Regions from separate parts of the Shewanella sp. AC91-MNA-CIBAN-0169 genome, predicted to be linked through region 1. Evidence: predicted binding sites of a transcription regulator. Region 1 holds the regulator's gene; each other region holds the start of a gene.
What was found. The regulator sigma-54, encoded in region 1, starts transcription at its own class of promoters, with help from an activator protein. The targets are predictions, from matches to a motif close to GTTGGCACGNNNNTNGNNT.
Positions count from the first base shown of each region.

Region 2: a site for sigma-54 is predicted at 1,608-1,626, ahead of nirB (nitrite reductase large subunit NirB). Genes of this name have one in related genera too.
Region 3: a site for sigma-54 is predicted at 5,748-5,766, ahead of AAEY98_RS10380 (YccF domain-containing protein). Genes of this name have one in related genera too.

Region 1 is NZ_JBEOPM010000026.1:52,919-63,851, forward strand. It holds gene mlaE (lipid asymmetry maintenance ABC transporter permease subunit MlaE) at 1-33, opposite strand, end outside; gene AAEY98_RS18410 (ATP-binding cassette domain-containing protein) at 20-844, opposite strand; gene AAEY98_RS18415 (calcium/sodium antiporter) at 1,033-1,995, shown strand; gene AAEY98_RS18420 (KpsF/GutQ family sugar-phosphate isomerase) at 2,040-3,017, shown strand; gene kdsC (3-deoxy-manno-octulosonate-8-phosphatase KdsC) at 3,020-3,586, shown strand; gene lptC (LPS export ABC transporter periplasmic protein LptC) at 3,583-4,143, shown strand; gene lptA (lipopolysaccharide transport periplasmic protein LptA) at 4,130-4,711, shown strand; gene lptB (LPS export ABC transporter ATP-binding protein) at 4,708-5,439, shown strand; gene AAEY98_RS18445 (RNA polymerase factor sigma-54) at 5,582-7,066, shown strand; gene hpf (ribosome hibernation promoting factor) at 7,092-7,379, shown strand; gene ptsN (PTS IIA-like nitrogen regulatory protein PtsN) at 7,382-7,825, shown strand; gene rapZ (RNase adapter RapZ) at 7,822-8,685, shown strand; gene AAEY98_RS18465 (HPr family phosphocarrier protein) at 8,706-8,981, shown strand; gene mgtE (magnesium transporter) at 9,493-10,857, shown strand.
Region 2 is NZ_JBEOPM010000018.1:40,293-51,225, reverse strand. It holds gene nirB (nitrite reductase large subunit NirB) at 1-1,426, opposite strand, end outside; gene AAEY98_RS15425 (ANTAR domain-containing response regulator) at 1,669-2,361, opposite strand; gene AAEY98_RS15420 (glycosyl transferase) at 2,349-3,569, opposite strand; gene cobA (uroporphyrinogen-III C-methyltransferase) at 3,562-4,446, opposite strand; gene AAEY98_RS15410 (nitrate reductase) at 4,446-7,262, opposite strand; gene cctA (tetraheme c-type cytochrome CctA) at 7,774-8,109, opposite strand; gene AAEY98_RS15400 (NAD(P)-dependent oxidoreductase) at 8,516-9,391, opposite strand; gene AAEY98_RS15395 (acyl-CoA thioesterase) at 9,405-9,893, opposite strand; gene fabF (beta-ketoacyl-ACP synthase II) at 10,043-10,933, opposite strand, start outside.
Region 3 is NZ_JBEOPM010000010.1:33,673-44,605, reverse strand. It holds gene AAEY98_RS10415 (hypothetical protein) at 1-3, shown strand, start outside; gene AAEY98_RS10410 (chemotaxis protein CheV) at 29-970, opposite strand; gene AAEY98_RS10405 (LON peptidase substrate-binding domain-containing protein) at 1,487-2,077, shown strand; gene AAEY98_RS10400 (sigma-70 family RNA polymerase sigma factor) at 2,215-2,877, shown strand; gene AAEY98_RS10395 (ChrR family anti-sigma-E factor) at 2,870-3,553, shown strand; gene AAEY98_RS10390 (hypothetical protein) at 4,237-4,410, shown strand; gene AAEY98_RS10385 (1-aminocyclopropane-1-carboxylate deaminase/D-cysteine desulfhydrase) at 4,634-5,605, opposite strand; gene AAEY98_RS10380 (YccF domain-containing protein) at 5,801-6,214, shown strand; gene AAEY98_RS10375 (EVE domain-containing protein) at 6,371-6,838, shown strand; gene AAEY98_RS10370 (TIGR00266 family protein) at 7,026-7,814, opposite strand; gene AAEY98_RS10365 (LysR family transcriptional regulator) at 7,988-8,917, opposite strand; gene AAEY98_RS10360 (homogentisate 1,2-dioxygenase) at 9,137-10,297, shown strand; gene hppD (4-hydroxyphenylpyruvate dioxygenase) at 10,368-10,933, shown strand, end outside.

The DNA of each region.
Region 1 (10,933 bases):
GCCGGTGTCGGCAATATAATCAATTACGCCCACGAAGTAGCTCCTCTTGATAATCCTCTGCAGGATAATGGAATGGCACAGGGCCATCTGGCGCGCCTTTGATAAACTGGACCAGTTGTGGATTGTCAGATTGACGTAATTGCTCTGGTGTTCCATGTGCAATGACTTTTTTATCGGCTATCACATAGACATAATCTGCAATACCTAATACTTCATCTACATCATGAGAAACCACTACTGAAGTGAGTTTTAATGAATCCGACAACTCACGAATAAGTTTTACTAGCATGCCCATTGAAATAGGATCTTGTCCGGCAAAGGGCTCATCGTACAGCACCATCTCAGGTTCAAGTGCAATCGCTCGCGCCAATGCGGCTCGACGCTGCATACCACCAGATAACTCATTAGGCATCATATACGCGGCACCGCGAAGTCCGACAGCTTGCAGCTTCATCAATACAATGGAGCGGATAATCTCTTCAGGTAATCCAGAATGCTCTCTTAATGCAAACGCGACATTATCGAAAACATTAAGGTCGGTAAACATTGCACCACTTTGAAATAGCATACTCATGCGCTTACGCAATTCAAACAGATCTTTGCGTTTAAGCTTATGTATATCATGGCCATCGAATAAAACTTGCCCACTGTTGGGGGTTAACTGTCCGCCAATCAATTTTAATAGGGTGGTTTTACCGATACCGCTGGGCCCCATGATAGCGGTTACTTTACCTTTGGGAATCGATAAAGAAATATCTTCATAAATCACGTGTGAACCATGGCTAAACGCTAAATGGTTAACTTCGACCAAAGGTTTATTAATTGATTTGCTCATATCAGACATTGGCGTTGAGGAGATAACAGCCTTCCTTGCTTTAAGTTGAAGAGTAAATTGTACTGTAATTGTCGATTAAGCGACAACTATATCCATATCAACACTCTTCATTACCAGAGCAATTACTGTGCAATGCTTTCAATTTGATAAAAATCCAGCGAAAATAGTCGTTAATTAAATACTACTATCGGAATCACATGCTAGTTAATATCCTAATGTTAGTTGTTGGCCTTGCTGTTTTAGTTTGGAGTGCGGATAGATTTGTCTATGGGGCGGCGGCATTTGCCCGCAACTTAGGCTTACCTCCGATGTTAATTGGACTCACCATTGTTGCTATGGGTAGCTCTGCACCTGAAATGTTTGTTGCGGCCACCGCATCAATGGATGGCATGCGTGATACCGCCATTGGTAACGTATTGGGCTCAAACATTGCTAACATTACCTTAATTTTAGGATTAACAGCCTTACTAGGTGCCATTAGCTTAGATTCGAAGACCTTAAAACGCGAAATACCTATCATGCTTGCTGCTACGGTATTTGCCGGTTACACCTTGCATGATAATGTGTTGACACAAACAGAAGGTATCATGCTTATTGCATTACTTTTGTTGTTGATGGGATATTTCATTTGGCAAGCTACTCATGACAAAACCCCAGACAGCTTAGATGATAAACTTGAATCTGAGATCCCTAAAAATGTGCCAACCTTTCATGCTATCATTTGGCTGGTCGTCGGTATTATATTGCTCCCGCTATCAGCAAGTTGGATGGTCGATGGCGCTGTAGGTATTGCAAAGTTTTATGGGTTGTCAGATCTTGTGATTGGCTTAACCATTATCGCAGTAGGAACCAGCCTACCAGAATTAGCGGCCTGTATTGCTGGTGTATTAAAAAAAGAACACGACCTTGTCATTGGTAACATTGTTGGGTCTAACTTGTTTAACATTCTTGCGGTACTGGCACTACCAGGATTGATCTCCCCTGGTGAAATAGATGCTTCAGCCAGTGGAAGAGACTTCTATATGGTATTAGGCACCAGTGCAGCATTAGCCGTTTTAGTATTATCCAGTGGCGCTAAGCAACAACTTACTCGCTGGCATGGCGCACTATTATTAATCACCTTTATTGCGTACCAAATTGTTGTCTTTCAGTCGCATTAGATTGGAGCATGAAAGTAAAGTATTAAGCTAACAGAGAGAGTCGCATGGTAAATCACACTCAATTTCGTCAATGGGGTCGTAAAGTCATTGATATAGAAAAAGCTGCCTTAGATAATTTATATCAATATGTAGACTCGGTTGAGTTTGACCAAGCATGTCAATTGATCATGCAGTGTAAAGGTAAAGTAATTGTCATGGGGATGGGCAAATCCGGTCATATTGGTAACAAAATATCCGCGACCTTTGCCAGCACCGGCACACCGGCATTTTTTGTTCACCCTGGTGAAGCCAGTCATGGTGATTTGGGCGCATTAGCCAAAAATGACATTGTACTCGCCATTTCCAACTCTGGTGAATCAAGCGAAATACTGACATTAATGCCTGTTATCCAGCGTATGGGTGTACCAGTGATTGCGGTGACCGGTAAACCAGACTCCAATATGGCGCGTTTATCCAAAATCCATTTATGCATTCAAGTGCAAGAAGAAGCATGTCCATTAGGATTAGCACCCACTTCCAGCACCACTGCAACACTTGCTATGGGCGATGCATTAGCCATTGCTTTATTACAAGCAAAAGGTTTTACTCGTGATGACTTTGCCTTATCACACCCTGGTGGCTCTCTTGGAAGAAAATTACTTCTAAAAGTCGACGATGTCATGCATAAAGACGATGATTTACCGATCGTCAATGATGATATTTGTATTACTGAGGCACTTTATGAAATATCTAAAAAGGGCCTTGGCATGACGGCAGTAGTCGACCATGCCAATAAACTTGTGGGCATTTTTACCGATGGTGATTTACGCCGGGTTATCGATGCAGACGTGAATCTTCGAATCACTCCTATTGCCCAGGTTATGACCGAAAATTGTGTTACCTGCCCTGCGGGGATTTTAGCCGCACAAGCACTGCAAATCATGGATGAAAAGAGCATCAACGGACTGATTGTCGTTAATGAAAAACATCAACCGATCGGAGCATTAAACATGCTCGATATGGTTAAAGCTGGAGTCATTTAATCATGTCAGAATCAACCTCGTTTCACCAAGGATTTTACGGCCCTGTCAGCAATGATATTTGGCAACGAGCTCAAAAAATCAAACTGTTAATCTGTGATGTCGATGGAGTATTTTCAGATGGACGTATTTACCTCAGTAATGCAGGTGAAGAACTCAAAGCGTTCCATACTCGTGACGGTTATGGTGTGCGTTCTTTGCTTACCAGTGGTATCCATGTTGCCGTGATAACAGGACGTAAATCCAAGATTGTTGAAAACCGCATGACGGCATTAGGTGTAACACATATTTATCAAGGTATTGATAATAAATTTGAGCCTTTTGAGCAATTATTGTCGCTCTATAATGTGACTGCTGATGAAGTGGCTTACATTGGCGATGACATGGTAGACCTACCTGTAATGAAAGCCGTAGGACTAGCCGTTTGTGTCGGTGATGGTCATCCGTTTGTCAAACAACAGTGCCATATGACAACCACCCTCAATGGTGGCCACGGCGCACTGCGTGAACTCACCGATTTATTACTATTAAGCCAAGATAAATTTGCCAGTGCTCATGGTATGAGTATATGAGTAGAGTCACGCTAGGTATTATTGCTTTTTTTGGGCTTGCTTTTATATTGTACTGGCAAGCACAAGTAAAACGCAGTGAAATGGACGCGGTACAAATACGCGGTATTGAGCGCCCAGATTTTGTTGCAGATAACCTACGCACTACAGAATTCAATCAACTAGGTTTCGTCGAAAGTCGAGTCAGCGCCGAACACATGGAGCATTACGCCTCAAGTGACATCACTCACTTTACCAAACCGATTTACCTCATTTACCCTGAAAACGGTAAAGCACAATGGCAATTAAGTGCAGACCGTGGGCAATTGAATAAAAATACCAGCAAAGTCACATTAGAAAATAATGTTATTATTGATGCCATTGATATAGAAGAACCCCTGCAGTCACTGAGTACCCAAGCTATTTCGGTGGATTTAACCACTATGATAGGATCCTCGCAAGAGATGGTGTACATCAAAGGTAAAGGGTTTATTATTCAAGGTTTAGGCCTACATGCTGACTTGAATTCGCAAAAATTATCGCTACTAAGCCAGGTAGAAGGAACATATGAGCCACATTAATCGTCTCCACACTCGCGCCAATGTTATGTTATTAAGTAGCATACTTTGTATATTGAGTTTGCCTGCCATAGCGAAACAAGGGGATCTGAAACAAGAATTGAAAATCGCTTCAGTCAGTCAGTCTGCCGACATTAAGAATAATCAAATTGTTTTTAATGGTCCGGTAACGATTGTCCAAGGCACGATTAATATCAATGCAGATCAGTTACGGGCGTTTACCCCTGAAAACACCACCAGCAAGAGATTAATTGCTACTGGCACCCCAGCTACATTTTCACAAGAATTAGATGACGGTAAAATTGGTACCGCAAGTGCTAACGAAATTAGCTATGACCTTGCCACTACTACACTCACATTGACTGGCAACGCCAAATTGGATCAATCTGGTAGCCAGGTTACCGGTAATAAAATCAAGTACAACATCAGTGCTCAAGAGCTGATTGCCGAAAGTACTGGTACAGGACAAGATCGGGTAATCACCATCATTCAACCAGAGAATTTCCAAGACGAGTCAGCGCCAAAGCAAAAACTCCCTGAAATTCCTGTTAACAAGCAGATCAAACCATGACCCAAATTACCTTAACCGCTGAAAATCTAGCTAAAAGCTATAAAGCTCGTCAAGTTGTTAAAGATGTGAGCTTAACGGTTAAAACCGGCCAAATTGTCGGTCTTTTAGGCCCCAATGGTGCAGGTAAAACCACCACCTTTTATATGGTTGTCGGCTTAGTAAAAAGCGATAAAGGCCGAATATTGATTGACGATGACGACCTTACTGCCGATCCAATGCATTTGCGCGCCCGCAAAGGTATAGGTTACTTACCACAAGAAGCCAGTATTTTCCGCAAGCTCACCGTTTACGACAACATAATGGCCGTACTGCAAACTCGCAAAGAGCTCAGCACAGACCAACGTATTGAGCAACTTGAGCACTTACTCGAAGAGTTCCACATTACTCACATACGCGACAGCCAAGGCATGTCGTTATCGGGTGGTGAACGTCGTCGTGTTGAAATTGCGCGCGCTTTAGCTGCTAATCCAAAATTTATTTTGCTTGATGAGCCCTTTGCTGGTGTTGATCCTATTTCGGTCATCGACATTAAAAAAATCATCCAACAACTTAAAAACCGCGGTTTAGGGGTATTAATTACCGACCATAACGTACGTGAAACGCTAGACGTTTGTGAGCGAGCCTATATCGTTAGCCAGGGTAATTTAATTGCCGAAGGCACACCAGATGAGATATTAAGTAATCAACAAGTTCGAGCTGTGTACTTAGGTGAACAATTCAAGCTATAGTTACTTTACTGGCCTTTTAGTCTAGCTAACTCATTTCATTGAACGATACCTAAACAACGTTAAATGTCATTGATGTTTATGGCAATCTATTACAGTTCGAGATTGTCATTTTTATGGAAAATCATCTAGGGATAAGCGGTAAATGAAAGCGTCACTCCAACTTAAAATGGGTCAACACTTAACCATGACCCCACAATTGCAGCAAGCCATTCGCTTACTGCAATTATCGTCATTGGAGCTACAGCAGGAAATCCAACAAGCATTAGATTCAAATCCATTGCTTGAAATAGAAGATGAGTTTTCTGAAGCAAAAGACTCCTTAAAAGAAAACCGCGACCAAGCGGATACAGACTTTAGTGACAACAGTATTGTTAATGTCGAAAAAGACACTTCCACCGTCGACATAGCAGAATCCATGACCAAAGAAACCATGGATGATTTAGCCATGGATACCACATGGGATGAAGTATACACAGCCTCACCTATGTCAGGTTCAGGCAGTGCAAGCATGCGCGATGACGACATGCCCTTTCAAGGTGAAACCACCGAAGGTCTGTACGAACACTTAGAATGGCAAAAAAATCTCACTCCATTTTCAGACACCGATCTCGCCATTGCCACCGCCATTATTGATGCCATTGATGAACGCGGTTATTTAACCCAAAGTACCGAAGATATTCTCGAAGCCATGGGTGATGAAAATGTGGAACTAGATGAGGTTGAGGCGGTATTAAAACGCGTTCAACACTTTGATCCTGTGGGTGTTGCAGCACGTGATTTAAGCGAATGCCTATTTATTCAATTAGCGCAATACTCTAACGACACACCCCATATCGATAATGCCCGTTTGTTAATTAAAGGCTATTTAGAGTTAATTGCTGGCCGTGATTTCAGATTATTGATGCGTAAAACAAAACTAAAAGAAAATGAGTTACGTGACGCAATCACTCTAATCCAGACACTCAATCCTCGTCCGGGCTTATTAATTACCCCCATGGATGATGAATACGTGATTCCCGATGTCACAGTATTAAAGAAAAATGGCCGTTGGGTAGTAGAGTTAAACCCAGACAACATGCCTAAAATTGGTGTTAATCAGCAATATGCAGCCATGGCTAGAGGCAGTAAAAACCCGTCGGATAGTCAATTTATTCGAGGCCATCTGCAAGAGGCTAAATGGTTTATTAAAAGTATTGAAAGCCGTAATGATACTTTACTTAAAGTGGCAAATTGCATTGTGCAATTTCAGCAAGGCTTTTTTGAATATGGCGAAGAAGCCATGAAGCCTATGGTGCTCAATGATATCGCTGAAGCTGTAGAAATGCATGAATCGACCATTTCACGAGTCACCACACAAAAATATATGCACACCCCTCGAGGCTTATTTGAACTAAAATACTTCTTCTCTAGCCATGTCAGTACTGACGATGGCGGGGAATGCTCATCAACGGCCATTCGTGCTTTTATCAAAAAGCTGGTTGCCGCAGAAAACCAGAAAAAACCACTGAGTGACAGTAAAATGGCTCAGCTTCTGGCAGAACAGGGCATAAACGTTGCTCGTCGTACGATAGCAAAATACCGTGAAGCAATGATGATCCCGCCCTCAAACCAACGTAAGAGTTTATAACCTACTAGGCAATGGAGGATTTTTTATGCAAATAAGTCTGACTGGACGTCATGTCGAAATAACAGAATCTTTACGTGAATACATCCACAGTAAATTTTCAAAGCTTGAACGACACTTCGATCAGATCCATAATGTACACGTTGTGCTCAATGTAGAAAAATTACAACAAAAAGCAGAAGCCAAAATCAACATTAATGGCGCAGAAATTTTTGCAATGTCAGAAAGTACTGATATGTATGCTGCAATAGACGCCCTGATCGATAAACTCGACCGTCAGGTAATTAAACACAAAGAGAAGAATACAAAACACTAACGATGGAACTTTGTACCATTCTGCAGCCGGAATGCACTACCTGTGCCACACCGGGCAGTAAGAAAAAAGTACTGGAACTCATCAGCAATTTAGTCGCTGCCCAGTACCCAACCCTGTCTTCGCAAGAGGTTTTTGAAAGCCTGTTAGCGAGAGAGAAAATGGGTAGCACAGGTATAGGAAATGGCATTGCGATACCTCATGGTAGATTAACGACCATCGATCACCCTATCGCGATATTTATTAAATGTGAAGAAGCCATTGCCTTTGATGCAATCGATAAGCAACCCGTGGATCTTTTATTTGCTTTGTTAGTACCTGCAGACCAGTGCCAACAACATTTAGGCACGTTATCGAGCATGGCCCAAAAGTTAAGCGATAAGCAAATATTGAAACAGCTTCGTAAAACTCACGACGCAACAGAACTTTATCAGGTTATTACTGCATGAAACTAGTTATAGTATCGGGACGTTCAGGCTCAGGGAAATCCGTTGCCCTGAGAGTATTAGAAGACCTAGGATATTATTGTGTTGATAATTTGCCTTTACCACTCATTGGCACATTATTAGCCCAGCTTAAAGGCAGTAATGATTTGGTTGCGATTAGCGTTGATGTTCGTAACATTGCAGAACAAGGTAAAGTGCTTCAAGACCAATTGGCACTACTTCAAAATGACACTGAAATTATCAGTTTCTTTTTAAATTCCAATGACAAAGTATTGCTTAAACGTTACAGCGAAACACGTCGATTACACCCGTTATCTAAAAATCATATTTCACTGCAAGAAGCGATAAAACTAGAAGGCCGTTTACTTGAGCCTATCGCAAAAATTGTTGATCACTATATCGACACTTCTGCGCTAAATATCTACGAATTAAGCGACCAAGTTAGGCAAATATTATTAGGCAGTGTTGATAAAGAGTTAGTGATTAACTTTGAATCTTTTGGCTTTAAACACGGCATGCCGACAGAAGCAGATTTTATGTTTGATGTACGCTTTTTACCCAACCCACATTGGGAAATAGAACTGCGTCCATTTACGGGTTTAGATGAGCCCGTACAAGAATTTTTAGGTCGTCAGCCATTAGTTAATAAATTTATTTGGCAAATTGAAAACCTATTTGAAACTTGGATGCCGCATTTAGAACGTAACAATCGCAGTTACCTTACCATCGCGATTGGTTGTACTGGTGGTCAGCACCGTTCGGTATATATTGCAGATCAATTAGCAAAACGATTTCGACAAGGCAGTAAACACACGGTTAATGCTCGCCACAGAGAATTAAATATCAGTGATACTAATAACTAAGTGAGCATAGGATCGCGTCAATGATCAAACTTGAACGCCAAGTGACCATTTCAAATAAATTGGGCTTACACGCCCGTGCCGCCACAAAACTCGCGATGTTAGCGGCGGATTTTGATGCTAACATCACCTTAACTCAAGGCGAAAAAAACGCCAGCGCAGCTAGCGTACTTGGGCTATTAATGCTTGAAAGTGGTATCGGTAAAATGATTACGGTGACAGCTCAAGGCCCAGATGCTGAAGTGGCATTAAACGCAGTGTGCGATCTCATTAATGCTAAATTTGATGAATCTTGTTAATTTTTTAATCGCATTGAATTTATAAATAGCCTGTAATGTGTGAATAGCTGCAAGTTACTCATGCTTTAAGCCACCGTCATCCTTATTTTATGCGGCCTCTAAATGACTAGGCCATACTAACCAAACTGTCACGACATTGATGATCACCAGTAGACATCAGTCCCTCAAAAATATTAGCCCTTAGGTTTATCTCTCGCAGTTGATACCAATCTCATTAGTATCAGTTCATCCTGCGGGAGTTAGCGTTTAACATGATAAAGACATTACCGCTTCTAGCAACGGATCCAGTGCAACTCTGTTTCCGTGACGTGGTACGTCTATAGTATGTAAAGCAGCATTGGCTGCTGCAGAATTTCACCGCAGAAGTCATTTAAGTATTTTATTTCTGCATTTCATTGTCTTACGTAAAGACAGCTATTTCTGCATTTATACGCCTTGAACTGTACAACCTGAGAAACCCAGAATAATGACATACTGAATAATATAAGTATGACGAATAGGAAGTAGATATATGGGTAAAGAGTACCTAGACAATGAGATAACAGAACAACGTCTCAATCAACTCGTTCAAGCACTAGACAGTGGTCTGTTTGTCCATGCCCGTAACATGCTACATACCATGTCACCTAACGATGTCGCCCTTATTCTCGAATCATCACCGCCCAAAAATCGTCAGGTGTTATGGCAACTCATTGACCAACAATATGCTGGGGAAATTCTTGACGAATTAGGTGAAGAACTTAAAGATTCACTTATTAGCAGCATGACACCAGAGAAGCTTGCCCAGGCCACAATAGGCATGGATACAGATGACATGGCCTATATTCTTCGCAGTTTACCCGATGATGTTTACAAGAAAGTGCTCAAATCAATGCGAAGCCAAGACCGGGATAGAGTAGAGCAAGCATTGCGTTACCCAGATGATACTGCCGGCAGTATCATGAATACTGATACCGTCACCCTAAGACCAGATGTCAATATCGAAGTGGTATTACGCTATTTACGTCAACGGGGAAATTTACCTGATACGACTGATACTTTATATGTTGTGGATCGCCATGATCATGTTTTAGGCGGAGTAAGATTAGCTGATTTACTCACATGCGATCCAAGCGTAACGGTCCGCAGTATTATGGACACAGAATTAGAAAGTATTCCTGTAGAGATGTCCGATAAAGATGTGGCGCAAAAATTTGAACGGATGGATTGGATATCTGCCCCAGTCGTCGACAGCCAAGCAAAATTGCTTGGTCGAATTACTATCGATGACGTTATTGATGTCATCCGCGAGGATGCCGAACATTCAATGATGGGAATGGCAGGGATGGATGATGATGAAGATACCTTTGGCCCTGTGCTTAAAAGCACTCTGAGACGCTCTCTATGGCTAACCATCAATCTATTTGCAGCATTACTAGCCTCATCTGTCAGTAACATGTTTGAAGGTACCTTAGAGCAATTCGCCACCATCGCAATTTTAATGACCATTGTACCGAGTATGGGAGGCGTTGCGGGTAATCAAACCCTAGCACTCGTCATCCGCGGGATTGCACTTGGGCATATTGGCCAAAGTAACTCACGCTGGTTAATTGGTAAGGAATTAAGCATCGGATTATTGAACGGTTTAATGTGGTCTGTATTGGTCTTTTTTGCGGTATGGCTTTGGAAAGACGACATCGCATTAGGTGGATTAATTGGCAGTGCCATGCTGATTAATATGACGGTAGCAGGCTTTGCTGGCGCCACTATCCCCATAATGTTAAAAAAGCTAAATATCGATCCTGCGTTGGCGGGGGGTATGGTGTTAACGACGGTAACAGATGTCGTTGGCTTATTTGCATTTTTGGGCCTAGCCACATTATTTTTAATGCACTAAATCATTGATTTAAATCGTACATATCATGTCGTCCAACGAAATTGCGCTATCTAGTGCAATTTTACGGACGTCGGCG
Region 2 (10,933 bases), on a different contig from region 1:
CTGCAGCTTGCAAGGTTTGATCAATAATTTTTTGAACTAACGGCGCACAACCACCACAACCCGATGCAGCACGAGTACATACTTTAATCTCAGCTATTTTATGGTTGCCGGCGGTCACGGCCTCAACAATGTCGCCCTTGGTTACTTGATGACAAGAACACACTATAGAAGTGTCTTTTAAATCGGCTTCGTTTTCTGCACCGGCTAGCAATAACTCAACTGCGGAACCTTCAATCTCGTCTTGAGACAAATAGCTATCGAGCAAGCGGCTGTAATCGCTGTTATCACCAATCAGCACTGCACCTTTTAAAAATTTACCGGTTTCGTCTAACCATAATTTTTTATAAATACCCGCTTGGTTATCAGATAACTCAACAAACTGTGCGTTATCAAAACCACGGCTAGCACCAATAGCGGCCACATCAACACCCAATAATTTAAGTTTGGTACTCATGTCTGCGCCGGTAAATGACTGCGACACGCTATTAGATGTTAATGAAGCAATATGCGAAGCGACCACTCGGGCCATTTGGTAACCAGGTGCAACTAAACCAAATATTTTTTGTTGCCATAACGCACACTCACCGATGGCATAAACATCGGGCGCTGAGGTTAAACAGTAATCGTCAATTTCAATGCCGCCACGTTCACCGATACAGATATTTGAAACTCGAGCTAATGAATCTTGTGGACGAATACCGGCAGAAAACACAATCATGTCAGTTTCAAGATAAGACTCATCATTAAAGGTCATTCGGTGCATTGCCGTTTCACCGTCAATAATCGCAGTGGTGGCTTTTGAAGTATGTACACTCACGCCGAGCTGTTCAATTTTACTGCACAGTAATTCACCCGCTTTATCATTTAGCTGAACGGGCATCAATTGTGGTGCAAACTCAACAACGTGGGTTTTTACCCCGAGCTGCATCATGGCATTTGCGGCTTCTAAACCTAATAGTCCACCACCAACAACCACCCCAACTTGACTGTTTTGAGCTGCGGCCTGAATCGATTCAAGATCTTCAATGGTGCGATACACTAAGCATTGAGCACGATCGTTACCTTGTATCGGTGGCACAAATGGAAATGATCCCGTTGCAAGCACTAAGCGGGTATAAGAATAATGATCACCTTGCGCGCTAGTCACCGTTTTGGCGGCAATATCAATTGCCGTAATAGGTGTGTTTAAGTGAAGCGTAATGCCCCAATCTTGATAATCTTGCGCGCTGGTTAACATCAGTGGATCGGCGCTACCGGTCTCGAAATATTTTGACAGCTGCACTCGGTCATAAGCTGGACGCGGCTCTTCACCAAACACGTGCACATCAAACGTTTTATTGAGACCTAAACTGCACACTTGCTCAATAAAATGATGACCAACCATGCCATTACCAACGACCACTAACTTGGGTTTTGAGACTGCCATATCCAACTCCTTCATGCCTTGGACCGTAAAAAGCAAAATGGCGCCAACTCCGCTTAAGGAGTTGGCGCCATTGCCTGTTGAGATCCAAATTTTTAAAATAAATTGTTGAGGTAAACGACCCAGTTAATTGCTGCCATTCACACTATCGTCAATCTGATACTTTATTCATTATATGTATTGTTTGCAGGCTCTATGCCAACTACAAAAAAGACTTAAACTATTGATTTATTAGCCTTAAAAAATCAACAGCCTTTACTAAACGCTCTACTGTTGTCCATCTTGGTCACAACCGCACCAAAGTGAGGCGCACCATCGTTGTTCACTGCGGTGTTTAGTGATTTTGACTTACCATGATGCTGAGTCACAATAGCAATAATTTGCGCTGACATTTGAGCTAATGACAAACCTTTTTGCATCGCTTGTTGTTGAATAATCTGGTGCGCTTTGGTTTCATCGAACCCTTGCTGCATAACGATAAGCTTGGCCTGACTAAGTAGTTTTATACTGCGGATTTCATCATCCAGTTTCTTAAATTCGGCGAGTGTTTTACTCGCAGCATTAAAACGTGCTTGGGCCAAACTAATGACACTGGTTAAACGATTAACACTTAACATCTCAGGAATAAAAGTGATGCGACCGCAATCAAGTAACTCGGTTAATGCTGTCTGCTGCCATGTTTTGGCATTGACAACTATCACCATTGGCTTACTGGTTAATGTACGCTGAATAAGTCCTTGGATTTGAGCGTGCAATGTATCGGTTAATATCAACAAGGTATCAAATGTTTGTTGATGTAATCGTTGCTCAATTTGGCTCACAGAAGTTAACACCGTGACATGTCCAAACGCTGCCAAACAAGCTTGGTACTTTACAACTTCACAATCGACCACTGGCACAGCTGAAAAACTCAGGTCACAAAAAATTAAACTGCGCATAACCACTCCTCGTTCAGCCATTTGGCTAATGGATTGTCTGTTGAACTGAAGCGGTTTGCCCAACATTGTTGACTCAAGTAAACGGCTTGCTCCGCTGCCATAATCTTCTGTGAATTTGATTTTTGTGAAATGGATTCTGGTGAAATTGATTCCTGTGGAATAATCGCTGTATTTAATTTGTGGTTAAGTAATAACAATACTGCAGCCAACGTTGCCGTCATACTGCTAAGCGCCTGCTCAATCATGGTGCGCGACATTAATGATGTCAGCGCATCAGCAGAAAAAGGCTCTTTTTCGCGCCATAACAGCGCAAGAATATCGCTAGATAATTCAGCTTGACCCACTTTTGCACCAGAAAAGCCTTCTAATAACGTAGGGATAGATAAGCTCGATACCGCTATATTATCTGTCTGTCCGTTGACGACAGTTATCGTGGTAGCCACTCTTGGATTACACTCGGTTTCACCTTGTAAGCCTTTAAAAATAGCCACACTGCCGGCGTGATATTCGCTTTTCTCAAATAAAATTTCGCATATTCCTTGGTGTACCGTATCTAACCCAGGGTGAAAATAACTGCGAAGGCTTATTGGTGCATTAGTTGGGTTCATGCAACGCGCTGCGGTTTGAATCAAACTGCGTAGACCTAATTCTTGATGTAATTGACGACACTCATCTAACACTGGTGCTAAGTCACCCGCTCGAACATAAACAATATTATCTGACTGCAATGCCACTTTGGCCATTTGTGATGATGTACAACACGCAATATTAAGCGACGCTAAACATGATTCAACATGGCGGCGATGGGGTAACGCTTGGCTGTCACCGTGTAACATCACCCGAACACCTTGTTTCGCCAATAACTTAGCAACGAGTAGAAGCCAAGGTAACTGCTCGCGCTTGCCCGCATATACTGGCCAATCGATATCTACTGCCAGCGAATACCAACCTTTATCGACAGTGCGACGTAAGCCCGCCACCATTCCTGCTATTTCTTCAGTCGTTTCACCGCGCACGCGCATAAGCATCATGGCACTGGCCATTTGCACACGCGATACTTTTCCTTTGGCAAAGCCTTCAAGCAGCAAGCAAGCCTCATCAAACGTTAATGCACGTGAGCCTTTTTCGCCCTTACCTAATGCTTTTATCAGCAAACGAAAGTCAAACTCATCAACGGATGTCAGCGTTAACTCACCAATTTTAGGCATATAAAGCCTCACGCCCATATTCAAATGAGGTTTGTGTTACAGCTACATCAATATCGGCAAGCAAAGCATTCAGCTGTTGACCAACAGACACCACTTCACCAATGATGATTAACGTCGGCCCAGAGTCTTTAATGGTTAACGCGGCATCGGCCATAGAAGCGACTGTGGCATAAGTAACAATTTGATTCGGTCTTCCACCATTGGTAACAAATGCTACCGGCAGATTAGCGGCACTTTGAGCATCGAGTAACCCAATTGAAATGCTTGCCGCTTGTTCTTTACCCATATAAAACACCAAGGTTGATTGCGCTGCTAATAATGCTTGCCACTGCGTAGGTGCATTTGCATTATCGGCATCGGTCATTTTGGTGCCGGTGATCAGCGTAACACTGCGGGCCATACCACGATACGTTAATGGAATTCCGGTACTTGATGCACAACCTAACGCCGCGGTAACACCAGCAATAAATTGCGAACGGATACCATTTTGTGCAAGGTAAAGTGCTTCTTCTGCACCTCTACCAAAAATATGCGGATCGCCGCCCTTTAAGCGCACCACTTTTAATCCTTGCTGCGCCAATGTCAGTAATAATTCATTAATATCGTCTTGCTTTTTACTCGGTTGACCACAGCGTTTACCCACAAAGTGACGCTGACAACTAGGGGTTACTAACGTCAAAATGTCACTACTGACCAGACTGTCAAACACCAACGCCTCAGCTTGTGCAACAATTCTAGCGGCCTTGAGCGTCATTAACTCTAATTGACCACAACCCGCACCGACAATAGCCACATCACCCGCGTGTAATTCATTCGCCGCATGACCTAAAGTACTTATAGGTTGACGACCTTTTATCATTGCTTCTACGGTATTCATTAGGCTACGTCCTCTGCTACTGATGGTTGATGGTCAATGTCGGAATAAGATTCGCAATAAGATAAGGCATCTATCCAACTTTGCTTGGCACACTGCTTAACTTCACTATGACAACTGCCACATTGACGGCCGCAGCCGAGTAATAACTGGGTGCTATCTAACGCCTGCTCAAAACTGATATTCGCTAAACCGTCACTCATCACTTGGTCGTTAAATTGTTGATTGATTTCGTCGTTAATGTTCGCTTCGGTTACCCCTGTACAAGCGCAGATTAACGGACTATTTCCGGCTTTTATTTGCTGATGTAGCTGCTTAATTAACTGTTTATCGACAGGCTTACCAATAAAATCATTCATCTGATATAGGGCCACATTGACTTGAGTATGAGACAAGACTTTTAATGCTTTAAGTAATCCTTTATCCATATTGCATTGGATATATAAAGGCTGGCCATCTACCGTTAAAGTCCACTTAAGTGAATGCACAGTCGCTTGATACGCAAAGCCGTCGTCGGTATCCGTAAAACCAATGTGATGACACACTCCGTTCTCTAGTGTTTGTGCAACTTGCCAACATAGCCCGTGAGCAGAAGAGTCGTGTTGACCAAAAACCACCCCTTGCAGCGCCAGTTCAACAGAGCTTAATGTCACAGGTTGACACTTAAACCCTGGTTGTTTTGATATTGGGTCGACGCGAGCATCTAATGCCTGATTCACGCCTTTGGTCAGCGAAAACTGCGCAGACCAATGCATTGACATCAAAGCCATATTTGTCGGTATGTCATCATCGACAACAGCGCGAGCCATCGTGAATGAGGCATGGGGAAAAAGGTCGGGGTTAGCGGTCTCTGTGGAGTATTGTTCAATTTGATTTTGAATAGCTTCAATGCGGACCAAGCCACCTTCGGTTAAAGAGAATGCATTGAGTTGTGATGAATGCAGGTGAACGACAGGCTCAGGAATACTGGCTCGTAAGCTAGCAATATGTCCGGTGCGAGTCATGGTATGCCACTGATCTCGGCTGCGGCCAGTGTTTAATAACAAGGTGTTACTCGGTAATGATTGTTGCGGAACACTAACAACCGCAGGCGCAACAAACTGAGCTTTACCCGTCGCGGTAGCAAACTCTCCCTGGCTAAAAACTCGCACGTTTTGTTGACCAATTTGTGTCGCCAAAGCAATGGGCCATTGTGTCGGTGCTAGTGCATCATATTGCGCTTTGGATAAATCTGTTAGCCCAGTGAGATCAAACACCTTAGTCGGAAAAGCTTGTTTAACTCTAGCGGATAAAGCTGCAAACTCGCTAAATACACTGGCATTGTCATCAAAATTAAAACCATCAAAGCCCATTTTGTTCGCGACTTGGCTAACCGCCCACCAATCAGGTTTAGCTTGGCCTTTGGCTGTGATAAAGCCACGTTGACGCGTAATAGTGCGCTCACTATTAGTGACGGTACCGCACTTTTCTGACCAGCCTTGAGCTGGGAGTAATACATCAGCAAGTTTGGCAGTATCAGAATCAGGACTGATTTCAGACACCACCACAAAAGGACAATCGGCTAATGCTTGTGCTATTTTTTCACTGTTGGGCAAAGACACCACAGGATTGGTGCCCATAATCCAAATCGCTTTGATTTTACCTTCGGCAAGGGCATCAAACATCTCAACTGCTGCTAAACCTTTTTGATCTGCAACACTGTCAACTTGCCAAAAATCAGCTAATAACTGCTGCTCCGATTGTGAAAACCCCATATGACACGCTAACTGAGTGGCTAACCCACCGACCTCACGGCCGCCCATGGCATTGGGCTGCCCTGTTAACGAAAAGAATCCACAGCCAGCTTGACCGATGTGTCCTAACGCAAGGTGACAATTAATCATCGCATTGGTTGCATCGGTGCCAATGGTTGACTGATTAACCCCCTGACAAGATGCCGTAAGTACTTTTTTATTGTTGGCTACAAGTTGATAGAATTGCGTCAGCTGAGTGACAGAAACACCGACTTGTGTGGCAAGATCGGCTAAATTGACACTTAATTGTTGCGCCTGCAAAACCACGGTATCAAAGCCTTCTGTGTGTGCGGCAATATACGCGTGGTCGACACGATTTTGATCTGCTAGGTAACCGAGTAAGCCATGAAACAAGGTTAAATCAGCGCCCGGTTTAATGGCTAAATGTAAATCTGCTTGTTTTGCTGTGGCTGTTGATAACGGGTCGATTACCACTAAACGAGCATTATTGATTTTTTTTGCGGCTAAAATCCGTTGAAAAAGAACGGGATGAGTCCAAGCAGTATTGGCCCCTACAAGCACAATCACATCAGCTTGCTCTAGGTCGTCGTAACAACCAGGTACAACATCTTCACCAAAGGCGCGTTGCATCGCACTCACCGCTGACGACATGCATAACCGTGAATTAGTATCGACGTTGGCTGTCTTTAAAAAGCCTTTGGCAAACTTGTTGGCTACATAATAATCTTCAGTGAGTAATTGCCCTGATAGATAAAGCGCAACAGAGTCTGGGCCGTGCTCAGCAATGGTTTGTGCAAATGTATCGGCAATCAAGGTGCTAGCACGGTCCCAATCAAGTGGCATACCAGATCGTAGTTTAGGGTAACGCAGTACATTCGGTTGGGCTAAACTGTCGAGTAAGCGTTCGCCTTTGGCACATAAATGACCGTAGTTAGCCGGATGCATGTTATCGCCGACTAATTCTAAATCTACAGCATCGATATCGGTCCAATCCGCTTTATTTGAAGACACGCTAATGCCGCATCCGACACCACAATAAGCACAACTAGATTGGATTGCTGACATACATCTACCCTTTCACATTAACGATTACATAATTGAAATACTGCGAAAGATGTGCCAAAAAAATAACTTACTGATTTACAATAGAAATAGAAAATACCTAGGTATTTTAAAACAACATTTGTGCAACAAAAGTGCGCAGCCTGCGCCCTTATGTTGCGCATCTACTTGAAAATAAAAGAATTTAAATACCTAAAAAGAGGTATGCCACTGCAAGTGAAAACGTTTTATATATGTGTTTCACTCAGCCTCATGATTTTCTAACTTGACGAATTAACGTTAAGTGATGAATTTCTTCAAAGCATGTTAAAGGTTGAGGAGAGACAATTAATACACGAGGGTGAGATATTTTATTAGACTGACTAAAATTCGCTGCATCATCTAATAAGAGCAAGTTTGTATACAAATTGATTCAATTGACTAGTGCACTTTATGCGGAAGATCGTAAAGAATGATGGGGATATTAAAACAAAATACCGACATTACGTCGGTATTTTTCAGCTACTAAAATACTTTATTTAGCAACACGGCCATCATCGTGGCATGTATCACATGTTGGCATTTCGCCTACTTTAGCTTCATGTGGTGCATGACAATCTGCGCACATTAAAATACCATCATGCGGCTTATGGTTATCATCCATTTCGGCAAGTGTACCATGGCAACTTTGACATTGTTCAAATTCATAAGCGCCATCTTTTGATGGTTCGCCATCAGCGTGACAGTTTTCACAGCCACCCATTTCAACGTGAAACTCTGCGAGGGTCTCATCAGCAGCAAATGATGCAGAAGACATCATCATTACCGCGAAACCAGCCGCAAACAATGCACTCAGTAGTTTATTGCTCACTATTCATTCCTCCAATTTTAGTGTGTGTCCGCATTCTTTTATCTGACACGGATCATCACACTGCAGCACGACACTTTGCTTAAGGGTTATTTAACAACTTTGTTTATAGACCGTTTATCAAAAAATTTATAAACAATCTCAAATTGACTGACAATATAAACGTAGTTAATCAATCCACTTTAAGCAAAATTAATTTAGATTAAACAATAATAGCAGCGATAATTAGATGAAGATGTGCGCTATATCATGTAACTCGATGGTTTTTAGTCAATAAATCAACTTAAGATCAAAAAGCAGCTAATAAAGCAAAGGCTAATGTTTGTGGATTTGTAGCCAATAAAAAAGCCCCAATCTATATTGGGGCTACATTCTCGCAATAATATGTTACAACCAATATGTGATGATATTAACTGCGCGACTTTTCTAAGCGGGCAAGTAAGCTAGAGGTATCCCAGCGATTACCTTTCATTGCTTGAACTTCTGAATAAAACTGATCAACTAATGCGGCCACCGGTAAATGGCTACCATTACGACGAGCTTCGTCTAATGCAATACCCAAATCTTTGCGCATCCAATCGATAGCAAACCCGAAATCATATTGACCTTGCCACATAGTTTGATAGCGATTTTCCATCTGCCAGCTTTGTGCCGCACCTTTGCTGATCACTTCAATCACTTTTAAGCCATCTAAGCCCGCACTCTTAGCAAAATGAAGTCCCTCAGCTAGACCTTGCACTACACCAGCAATACAAATTTGATTAACCATTTTAGTCAACTGCCCAGAACCAACTGGCCCTAACAGTTCAGCGCAGCGGCTGTATGCCGCAATAACAGGTTTAACGGTATCAAAATGAGTCTGTTCGCCACCCATCATCACGGTTAACGCACCATTTTCTGCTCCAGCTTGACCACCAGATACAGGCGCATCTAAAAAGGCAATCTGAAGTGGCTCTATGTGCGCAGCAATTTCACGCGCGACATCAGCAGAAGCCGTAGTATGGTCAACCAAAATAGCACCTGCATGCATACCATGAACAACACCTTGCTCACCTAGTACGACCTGACGTAAGTCATCATCATTACCCACACAGGTAAAAACAATGTCTTGGCCTTTGGCGGCATCTTTTGGTGTATCGGCCTTCTTACCACCATATTGTTCAACCCACTGAGCCGCTTTAGCCCCTGTACGGTTATACACAGTAACGTCATGACCCTGTTTAACCAAATGTCCCGCCATCGGGAACCCCATAACGCCTAAACCAATAAATGCTACCTTGGCCATGATTTCCCCTTATTTATTCAACTGAAGGTTTAACGTGAGCTTCCATTTCGGCACCGATACGCTTACGCATATCCATTAGTCTCAATGCACTATCACGTAAGCGAACATCATCGGCAGTAGCTGGTATCCACTCAGGAACCGATGTGGGATGACCTTCATCATCAACGGCTACCATGATAACGATACAGTGTGTCGTCAGATGACGTTCAGACTCTTTAGGATCGCCCGCCTTTACATCAATCGCAATATGCATAGACGTTGTACCGGTATAAATAACTTTACCAGTCACTTCAACAATATTACCCACATGGATAGGCTTAACAAATCGAATGCCGCCAGCATACACAGTAATACAATATTTACCGCTCCAGCCTGCTGCTGCTGCATAAGCGGCTAAATCGATCCATTTCATTACTGCACCGCCGTGAACCTTACCGCCAAAATTGACGTCTGCAGGTTCGGCCAAAAAACGTAATGTAAGTTGTCTATCTTTACCGGCCATAATAGATCCTATTAGATATATGTCATTACTTGTCAGTCTACGCTAAATCATCATTTAGCGGGAATTGATAAATACTAATGTGACAAAAAAACAAACCAAATAAATAAAAAAGGGAAGATTTTCATCTTCCCTTATTGGCATTAACTCGATTAAATTCTCTTAAACAGTAACGAACCGTTCGTGCCACCAAAACCAAATGAATTACATAAGGCATAGTCAAACTGATGACGACGTGAAGTGTGGGCAACAAAATCTAAATCGCAACCTTCGTCTGGGTTATCTAAGTTGATTGTTGGCGGTACGTGCTGATCACGCAGTGCAAGCAAAGTAATAATGGCTTCAACAGCGCCAGCTGCGCCCAACAAATGTCCAGTCATTGATTTAGTTGAACTTACAAGTACCTCGTAGGCATGTGGTCCAAACACCGATTTAACTGCTGCAGCTTCTGCTTTATCACCCGCATGAGTTGAGGTGCCATGTGCATTGATGTAACCCACAAGCTCTTTGTCAATTTGGGCATCATTAATGGCGTTAACCATTGCCGCTGCGGCACCAGCACCATCACTTGGAGGTGATGTCATGTGAAATGCATCGCCGCTCATACCAAAACCAACTAACTCACCGTAAATTTTAGCACCACGAGCTTTAGCTCGTTCATACTCTTCCATCACAATAACACCGGCGCCATCGCCAATAACAAAGCCATCACGGTCTTTGTCCCAAGGGCGACTTGCTGCTGTTGGATTGTCATTACGAGTCGATAATGCTTTAGCAGCACTAAAACCTGCAACGCCTAATGGGCTAGTAACATCTTCTGCGCCACCAGCCACCATCACATCAGCATCACCGTAAGCAATGGTACGTGCTGCAAAACCAATATTGTGTACACCCGTTGTACAGGCTGTAGTCACAGCAAAATTAGGACCTGTCATGCCATACATAATCGACAAGTTTCCGGCTATCATATTGATAATGGTGCTTGGCACAAAAAATGGCGACACTTTACGTGGTCCACCATTTAATAATGCAGAATGGCCTTG
Region 3 (10,933 bases), on a different contig from region 1:
TAAAACCACTTAATCATTCAATTGTGGCCTAACTAAGAATACTCCGTAAACGATCTTGAACAACGCTGACTAATAAGTCGGGCTGGAATTTAGAGATAAACTCATTACAGCCGACTTTTTTCACCATCGCTTGGTTAAAGCTACCGCTTAAAGAAGTATTGAGAGTAATAAAGAGTGCCGCCATTCGAGGATCGTTACGCACCTCAAAGGTCAACTTATAACCATCCATTTCAGGCATTTCGGCATCGGTAATCATCATTAGCAATTCATCGGCAACCTGTCTGCCTTCATCTGCCCACGATTGTAATAATCGCAAAGCTTGTAATCCATCTGACGCCTCAATAATCTCTATACCAAGTTGATTGAGAGTGTCCCTTACTTGTTTACGCGCCGTTGACGAATCATCCACAATTAATATCTTACGACCAGGCATGTAAGAAACGAGCGCTTCATCTAACACACCGTCAGATAACTTCACATCGTAATCAATAATCTCAGCTAATACCTTCTCAACATCAATAATAGACACTAATCGTAAGTGTCCTTGGTCTTCAATTTTCGTTATTGCGGTTAAGTAATTATGTCCGCCAGTGGTTTTGGGCGGCGGCATAATATCACTCCAGGTCATGTTAACGATATTCTCGACTTTACCGACTAAAAAAGCCTGCACACTGCGGTTATACTCGGTAATAATCAAGTTACAATCGTCATTCACTGGCATCGGCGAGAAACCAATCGCTTGTCGTAAATTAATCACTGGGATCGACATCCCTCTAATGTTGGCTACTCCATAAACATTATGATTACTGCCGGGTAACTTATTTAAGGGTGGCAACTTAACCACTTCTTTGATTTTAAATACATTAATGGCAAACAACTGAGTTGAGTTAATGCGAAACAACAACAATTCTAAACGGTTTTCGCCAACTAACTTAGTTCTTTGATCTACCGTATCGAGCACTTTTCTCATGAACAGGTTCCACCTAAAAACATACAAGCAACATCAAAGATGCGTCATCATTAACAAGGGTAATTATACTTAAAAAATATCATTAAACAGTGTTGAATCAGGATTTATGCCGCAAAAATAAAAAATATATATAAACAAGATCAAAAAACACCCCTAATACGTAAAATGTTTAATTCGAAACTCGAGTTATTTCATCTCACAAACGTTCTACTAAAGTTAACACCAATAAAAAGACTCCTGAAACCGCGGCATCAATTCACCCTCGGTTTTGCTTTGTTAAATCTGTCGGCTGTTATCCTAATAGATAAGCCTGTTACTGTTGTAAAACCATTTAACTCAATTAATACTTAAGACGTTCATATGAATAGCCCGTCTTGATAATGCATTTGAGCATAACTTTTCACACATAACACAATATAATTTGGCATGTTTAAACCACAGATCAAGGTGATCATTAACCTGTTTGTGTACGTACAACAGTGTAGATTATTCGTTAAAAGTCATTCAGGGGCCGTTATGATCATCCCATTATTCCCATTACCGATTTGCTTGTTACCTCAAGGATATACCCAGTTACGTATTTTTGAACCTAGATATAAACGCTTAGTATCAGAATCGCTAAAAAGTGGTGTTGGTTTTGGCTTATGTATGTTGGCTGATGATAAAAAAACCATATTACCCATGGGCACATTAACCCAGATTATCGACTTTGAAACGCTTGAAGATGGCTTATTAGGTATTAGTGTGCAAGGGCAAAAAACGTTCATTATTAACAAAATAAGTGTTGATAGTGACGGTTTAAAGCGCGCCGATGTCAGCTTAATTGATTCTTGGCCGTGCGATATCATTGAACGACAAACTGAACAGAGCCACGATCACACTGATGAGCGTAAAAAAGATAAAGCACTTAGCAATACGTTAAAGCAAATTTTACAGCAATACCCACAGCATCTTGCCCACTATTCTGAAGAAAACTTTAATGATATTGCGTGGGTTTGTCAGCGATGGCTTGAAATTATCCCATTGAGTTCCAAAGAAAAATATCAGTGTATCAATAGCCATGATCATCAATTAGCTAAATCATTCTTAGCCGACATAATAAAATAATACAGAACTGTGATCCGAACCCAATAATGCCACGTATAAGATAATGATGCTGCAGCTTGTTTGAGCTCAGGATAGCCACAGCATAATGACGTAATCTCTTATGCTCAATGAGTTATTTATTGGATGCGGGTGAAATAATGGAAAATGTTCAATCACAAAGCACACAAAGTCGTTATGATAAGGGGCATCTTGCACAAAGATCCCTAATTAAACTAAGCGGTGCTATGAAATCAAACGAACCCAATCCAATGGCTGATGAGCTTGCGTCATTAATGATGCAGGTGGCTAATGATCGATGCAAAGCATCTTTTGCAAAACTTTTTTCGCATTTTGGCCCAAAAATTAACTCTTTTGGTGTTCAGCGCTTAAGCCAACAGGGCTTAGCCATGGATTTAGTTCAAGAGACAATGACTCGAGTATGGACAAAAGCCCATCTTTACAATGCAGACAAAGCAGCGGTAAGTACTTGGGTATTTACCATCATGCGTAATCAATGTTTTGACATGCTCCGTAAAGTACAACATAACCGTGAAGATTCTTTCGGTGATGATATTTGGCCTTTATTTGAGTCTGATGAAGCTGAAAACAACGACGATGATTTTTTATTATCGGCAACTTTATTGCTGCATGTAGAAGAATTACCTCCTCTACAACGCCAAGTAGTACAAGGTATTTATATGCAAGAGCTTACTCAACAAGAGTTAGCAGACAAACTTAACATTCCAATTGGAACGGTTAAATCTCGACTTAGACTTGGCTTGGAAAAATTAAAAAGCTTTATGGAGAAACACTATGATTAATTACCACCCAGACCAGCATTTGCTGTCTCTCCATGCTAAAGGCGAGTTGCCGCTATCGATGTCGATTGCTATCTCCGCTCATGCTGAATTGTGTCCTCATTGCCAGCAACAACTTGACCAGGTGACAATTGCGTTGTCTGAGCAACAGTTTGAGTCGGCCGTAAAAACTCAGTCGGTAGACACTAATAATAATCAATTAGACGCACTACTCGAGAAGCTATTAAATTCAACCTTAGATACTTTAGAGGTTGAACAAGCTAGTACAGTTGATCAGATTGAAGACAATAGCGTTAGTATTAAAGGTCAGCATTATCCGCTGCCTAAGGTATTTCGTAAGCAAATTAATGCTTCTTGGCAGGGTATTGGTAAAGTCAGCCGTTTGAGACTCGATACCGGAGAGCCACAAGCAAGAGCAAGCTTGTTGCATATCGCAGCCAATGGTGAAATTCCTGAACATACACACAAAGGTGCAGAGCTAACATTACTGCTCGCAGGTGAGTTCAGCGACTGTTACAACACCTACAAGCCTGGTGATTTTATGCTGCTTGATAAAGAGCACCAACATTCACCAAAAACACTTGAAGGTTGTTTGTGCTATACCATTGTCGATGCCCCGTTATACTTCACTAAAGGGTTCAGCAAACTATTAAATCCAATTGGCGATTTACTTTACTAACCATTACGTTAGTTTCTTAAAATGTTAACTACTAACGTTTGTGTATCGATAACTTGGACGCTATTTATCATTAAGTTGTACCAGCAATAAGGGATGATGAGTGAATTTTCGTCATCCCTTTTAACACTATCGACATCCGAGCAAGGTGAGAATTGTCGATAATTAGTCGCTAATTGCTATTTTTCAATCGAAAACTGCATTAATTTGATTAAAAATTGAAAAAGACTATTGCCATATGCAAACACTCAGTATATTATCCACACAGATTTAGTTTTCTTGTTAATTTTGGTTACCTACCTGTAAGTCTGCTCAACTTCACTTCGTAAATAAACCCAAGACAAGCTTCTGTACATCGTTTTTGATTTCAATTGATTTCTGTTGATATGATAATTTAAATTATATTCACGTCATCTTGTTGTCATAAAACTATGTTTAACTTACAAAGTTAAGTACTAAATATGTATTCATTTTTTTATGGCTATATGTCATGTGACAACATCAATGTTGCAAGCATAAAATAGACCTTAATCAACTATTTACATATCAACACTTGATTAGTGAGTAAAGGATAGGTTAAGTTAAATCTCGAAACATTAATCTTTTGCAACACTAAAAAATGCCAAGGATATTTTATTGAACAATTTTCTCACCTAATGGTGAATATATAAGAAGGAGTGTGACCTATGTCATACAACATGAATGGACACGAAATTTCAGTTAGCTTTCCGGTTAACTCTATCTCGTCAAACAAGAATTCAATTGCTTTTACCGACAGCCTAGGTAAAAACAAAAAAACCTTTTCAAAACGTATTGAAGCATTAAACTTCATGAAATGGTTAATCTCTGCCAATAAGTAATACCCCCTAACGCTTTGCGTTAATCATTTGCTCTGTTATTTAATAAACTCATTTCTCGGTATTCTCCTCTCACTTACCGATGTTTATTAAAACAGAGCAAAATGAATAACTCACTCGCATCATTTTAAGTTATTCTTCAGTGTTAAACCCCAGTTAACCCCTCTAAAATATCTAATTTTATATCAACAACTTATAGAAAAATCATCTTGCATTCACCCTATAATTAAACAGTGTGCGAAAATTTTCGTTGGTATCTTGGCAACATTGTTTTATTTCCCAAAACTCCCCCCTGATGTATATAAAGAATATCGGTTACATTGGCAGTATTACTATTCAAATAATGTTGTAACACTAGAAATCCAACCGGGTCGTACAATAATTCAAATTCAATTCCCGACTGGCATACCGTATTCCACATATCAAAACAACGTCGTGATAATTTTCCAAAATGATATTTATGACCATCATTAATAATTGTAGGAAAATAAACCTCATCGACTAATTGTGAGAATTGTTGACGTAAATATTCATCCCCTCCCACAGTACTGCAAGTTAACACCTCAACGGTAAAAACTTTCGTTAATGATAAATGAGCCAATTGTTGAGTAAGTTGTTTATTTAAATAAGCCGCAGTGGTCCCCGTACCTGAGGGTAAAAATACCTTTAGCTTATTTTTTTGTTGATCTTGCGCCCATTGAATAATTTCACAGGCAAGTTGTGTTATCCCGGTTTCGGCATACTCACAACGCCCACCTTCAGGAATAAAAAGTAATTGTTTTTTATCTGCGTAGCTTGGATTCGATGAAACAATATATTGCATAGCATCGTCTAAATGCATACTTTGAAGATTTTCAACATCGGTCAAATGACTAACATCAATAATATTGGCGCCATTTTGTATCGCAGCGGCATAATTGCCTTGAGGATGTTGTAATAAAAACTCGCTGATATGGCTTACATAGTAATCAAATTTCCACCCTTGCCGCTTAGCCAATACTGACATGGAATATAATGAGTTGGCTTGGGCCGAACCCGATGCCACTAGTTGGGTAATATGTGAATAATCATGATGCAAAAAATGATAAAATTTACGTGCTTTATTACCACTAAAATCAGCATGTAATAAATCATCTCGTTTAATGTAGATGCTGCGTCCACCAAAGTTCATCGTTTGCACTGGGCTTATCGAAAACATGAATTGTCTCAATCAACTGTAATATGAGCATTTTAACTAAAAAATGATAAATCTCATCGATTCATTTGCGTGAATCCTCGCACTGTTCTATTTATACAATACCACAGCAACACTTAACCCTTAATAATCAACAAATTGAAAACATGGCATGAAAATGGCTTATATTGAGAATATTGACTATTGATAGGAATGAAAATGTCTCTTTTACGCTTAATCTTTAATATTGCTTGGTTTTTAATGGGTGGTTTTGTTATGGGCCTAGCTTGGTGGTTTGTTGGAGTACTGTGCTTTATCAGTATCATTGGCATCCCATTTGGTCGTGCTTGTTTTGTTATTGGCGAACTGGCTTTCTGGCCATTTGGACAAGAGACCGTTAACCGAAAACACATTTCAGGCCAAGAAGATATTGGCACTGGCACGTTAGGTTTGGTGGGTAATGTAATATGGTTTTTATGCTTTGGTATTTGGCTCGCGATTGGTCATCTAGTCCATGCTCTGGCTTGTTTTGTAACGATTATAGGTATTCCGTTCGCGTTACAACATCATAAGTTAGCCTTATTAAGTTTAACCCCTATTGGTCAAACCGTTATTGCCAAACCGACTTATTAACATTCGTTAATAACCGCTGAATGACCACTGTTGTAAAAAGCCGATAGCATAATGCTGTCGGCTTTTTATTTGCCTAATCGTATCTGCACCGTGTACATTGCCATTCTTAAGCACTGAAAGGTTATTCAGTCACTTTAAAGACGATAATGGGATCACATGAACTATTGGTTAATGAAGTCTGAACCAGACGACTTTAGTATTGATAATCTACAGATGAGTAAGCAGCAAACTGTTGCTTGGCAAGGTATTCGTAACTATCAAGCACGTAATTATATTCGCGATCAAATTACATTGGGCGATGTAGTGTTGTTTTACCACTCTAGCTGTAAAGTTCCTGCCATTGTGGGTTTAGCAAAAATTAGCAGTGAAGCTCAAATTGATAGCAGTGCTTTTGATAACCGTTCACCGTATTTTGATGCAAAATCTAACGCTAATGCGCCTCGATGGTGGCAAGTCGATATTCAATTTATGGCCAAATTTTCTAAGCCTGTGAGCTTGAAGCAATTGAAAGCCGATCCCGCGCTGCAAGATATGGTATTAGTGGCTAAAGGTGCCCGCCTGAGTATTCAGCCCGTCACACAGTTGCAATACCAACACATTATGCAACTAACAACCTTAGAATAATAACGTTAGATTGATGACCTTGCATCGGTAACCTTGAATTAAAACAGACCAGCTTGTCAGCAGGCCAGTAAACATCTTCTTTAAATCAGCCTCCTAAAGACAGCTCAGACTACGTAAACACTATTAGCTATAAATAGTCTGAGCTCAAATACTAACGGCACAGTGATAAGATCACGCAATGCCCATATTAGTTAATCATTCGCCCTATTCCGCCAAGTACAGAACCTTCACCTTGGTCTTTGCCACCACTTGATGGTGCATGAGCAATAATTCTGTCAGCCATACGAGAAAACGGTAAGCTTTGTAACCACACAGTCCCATGGCCTTTTAAGGTTGCAAGGAACAAACCTTCACCACCAAATACCATCGACTTTAATGAGCCTGCACGTTGTATGTCATAATCAATCCCGGGAGTGAATCCAACTAAACAACCGGTATCGACCCGCAATGTCTCACCGTGTAATTCTTTTTTAATCAGTGTCCCACCAGCATGCACAAACGCCATGCCATCACCTTTAAGGCTTTGTAGAATAAATCCTTCACCACCAAAGAAACCGGTGCCTAATCGCTTATTAAACTTCATGCTTACTTGCGTGCCTAAGGCTGCCGCTAAAAAGCTGTCTTTTTGGCAGATAAGTTCGCCTTGATGTTGAGCTAAGTCTATAGCCAAAATAGTGCCAGGAAATGGCGCAGCAAATGCCACTTTTCGTTTTTGTTGACCTTGATTAGTAAAGTGGGTCATAAAAATACCCTCACCCGAAATGGCGCGTTTACCTGCACCAAGTAGCTTGCCAAAAAAACCGGATTCTGGTTCAGAGCCATCACCCATTCTGGCCTCAAACATAATGTCTTCTTCGAGGTAAGTCATCGCACCCGCTTCAGCAATAACAGACTCATTTGGGTCTAATTCAACTTCAACCAGCTGCATGCTAGAACCTATAATTTCATAATCTACTTCATGACTTTTCATGCTCATTTTCATTCCTTAAAAATTTATTTAATGTTTGCAGTTGCCCAATTCAGTATTAAGGCATTATTCCTTATGGATGATTTAAGGTAACAAAATGATCATCCATTTAACATGACAACATTTCAATAAAATATCCGCGTTCTGTTGCCACTGCATTTGTTTGCCAATTGTGTCCATCGTTAACCTAAACCCGCACCGCTCAATCCTGATTGTTGTTGTAATTGATATTGAGCAAACTCTTGCAAAATAAGCTCGGTAAATAACTGCCCAGCTCGCCCAAGCGGACGTTCAAGTGTAGAGACTAATTGCGGTGTAAAACTAAACCGATTACCACCAATAAAATCAATCTCGATCAGTTGCCCTTGATGTAATTCTTCAGCAATTAAAAAATCCGGCATCCAACCAAAACCCAGGCCTTTTAGTAAAGCATTTTTTTTCATGATAAAGCCTGACAAATAAAAGACTTTATCGCCGCCAAATTGCATTTCATCGCGGTCACGTTTACCAGGAGATGAATCTTCGATGGTTAACTCAACATGTTGTTGCAATTCAGGCAAACTAATGTCTTTAAGCTGACTTAATGGATGTTGTGATGACGCGACAAGCACGCTGGTAATAGCAGGTAGCGGTTTAGGATGATAAGAGGGGCCAGTACGATAATCCTTAACCAGCATTAAGTCGGCCTGGTTGCGCTCAAAGCGATGCTGTACCCCGCCTAAAAACTCCATATTAAGCTGCACTTTAGTCGGTATGTTGTGTTCTGACATGCGCTTAAGCGCGGTCATGATCGGTTCCATCGGTAAAGCACCGTCTATGACTAACTCAAGTTTGGGCTCCCAACCCTGACTAAAGCGACTGGCAAGATGTTCAATATTGGCTAAATGCTGTAACAGCCGTTGCCCTTCGGCCAAAATAACCTTCCCTTCGGGTGTTAATTCCGCTCGATAATGATCTCGATTAAATAATGTCACGCCGAGATGTTGCTCTAGTTTTTTAATCTGATAGCTTACTGCCGATTGTGCCTTGTGTAATCGCTCTGAAGCTTTTGCAAAACTTCCTTCTTCAACAAGTACTTGCAGTACATTAAAGGCATCGATATCTATTCGCATAAGATTCCCACTGTCCCGTTATCCATACACAAATGTAAAGTTAACATAACAATCTAAAAAATAGATTGTGTTGAGTTATTTATTATTCTTTTTTTTGTTGATCTTTACCACTAAATTGTAAGTTAGATCACATATTGGTTTGCCCAATGCGATTAGGCCATAACAACAAATAACATAAACGCCACGACACTCGCAGTCGATTCACCATAGGACAATCAGATGCCATTCTATGTTAAACAAGGTCAGATCCCGACCAAACGTCACATTGCCTTCGAAAAAGACAATGGCGAGTTGTACCGTGAAGAATTATTTTCAACCCATGGCTTTTCGAATATCTACTCCAATAAATATCATCACAATATGCCAACCAAAGCGATAGACGTTCAACCTTACTCGTTATCTCATGGTGAACAATGGCAAGACTCATTAATTCAAAATTACAAATTAGACTCGCGCCAAGCCGACTGCCAAGGCAACTTTTTTAGCGCCCGAAATAAAATATTTTTCAATAATGATGTCGCCATGTACACCGCGAAAGTGACTGAAGACACCAATGAATTTTATCGAAATGCCTATGCTGACGAAGTGGTGTTTATTCACGAGGGTGAAGGCCAATTATTGAGTGAATACGGTGTCATTGAAACCAATAAATGGGATTACTTAATTATTCCACGCGGGACCACGTACCAACTTAAATTTAACGATTATCAAAATGTACGCTTGTTTGTTATTGAATCATCCTCAATGGTCGAAGTGCCAAAGCATTTCAGAAACGAATACGGCCAAATGCTTGAATCTGCACCTTACTGTGAACGAGACATTCGTACGCCAACCTTGGCTGATGCCGTGGTTGAAAAAGGTGCGTTTCCGTTAATGTGTAAATTTGGTGATCGCTATCAAAAAATGACACTGCAATGGCATCCATTTGACTTAGTAGGCTGGGATGGTTGCGTTTATCCTTGGGCATTTAACATCAGTGAATATGCACCCAAAGTTGGCAAGATTCATTTACCACCGTCTGAGCATTTAGTGTTTACTGCACACAATTTTGTCATTTGTAACTTTGTGCCACGCCCATACGATTTTCATCCGAAATCGATACCAGCACCTTATTACCACAACAACATCGACAGCGATGAAGTCTTGTATTACGTCGATGGTGACTTTATGAGCCGTACAGGCATTGAAGCGGGCTATATGACGTTACACCAAAAAGGTGTGCCGCATGGGCCTCAACCTGGTCGCACAGAAGCCTCTATCGGCAAAACCGAAACATACGAATATGCGGTGATGGTTGATACCTTCGCCCCACTGAATTTAACCGCTCATGTCAAAAATTGCATGAGTGATGATTACAACCGCTCTTGGTTAGAAAACTAAGACCACATTTATAGCTAACCCAAGTCACCAAAGAGTGATTGCGTGTTGACATAAAATAAAGGAAAACAAAATGGCAAGCGAACTAAATCCACTGGGCCTTTTAGGCATTGAATTCACCGAATTTGCTAGCCCAGATACAGAATACATGCACCAAGTATTCATTGATTTTGGTTTTTCGATGTTAAAAAAAACCAAAAATAATGACATTGTTTACTACAAACAAAATGACATTAACTTTCTATTGAATAAAGGCCGTGCAGGCTTTTCTGCAGAATTCGCCAAATCTCATGGTCCGGCTATTTGTTCAATGGGTTGGCGTGTAGAAGATGCACAGTTTGCATTTACAGAAGCCGTTGCCCGTGGTGCAAAACCAGCCGATGATGCCAATAAAGACATGCCCTACCCAGCTATTTACGGTATCGGCGACAGTCTGATTTATTTTATTGACACTTTTGGTGAACAAAACAATATTTATCAAACTGACTTTGTCGATTTAGAACAGCCTATCGTAACGCCTGAGAAAGGCTTTATGGAAGTCGACCATTTAACCAATAATGTCTACAAAGGCACCATGGAAAAATGGGCTAACTTTTATAAAGACATTTTTGGTTTTACCGAAGTGCGTTATTTCGATAT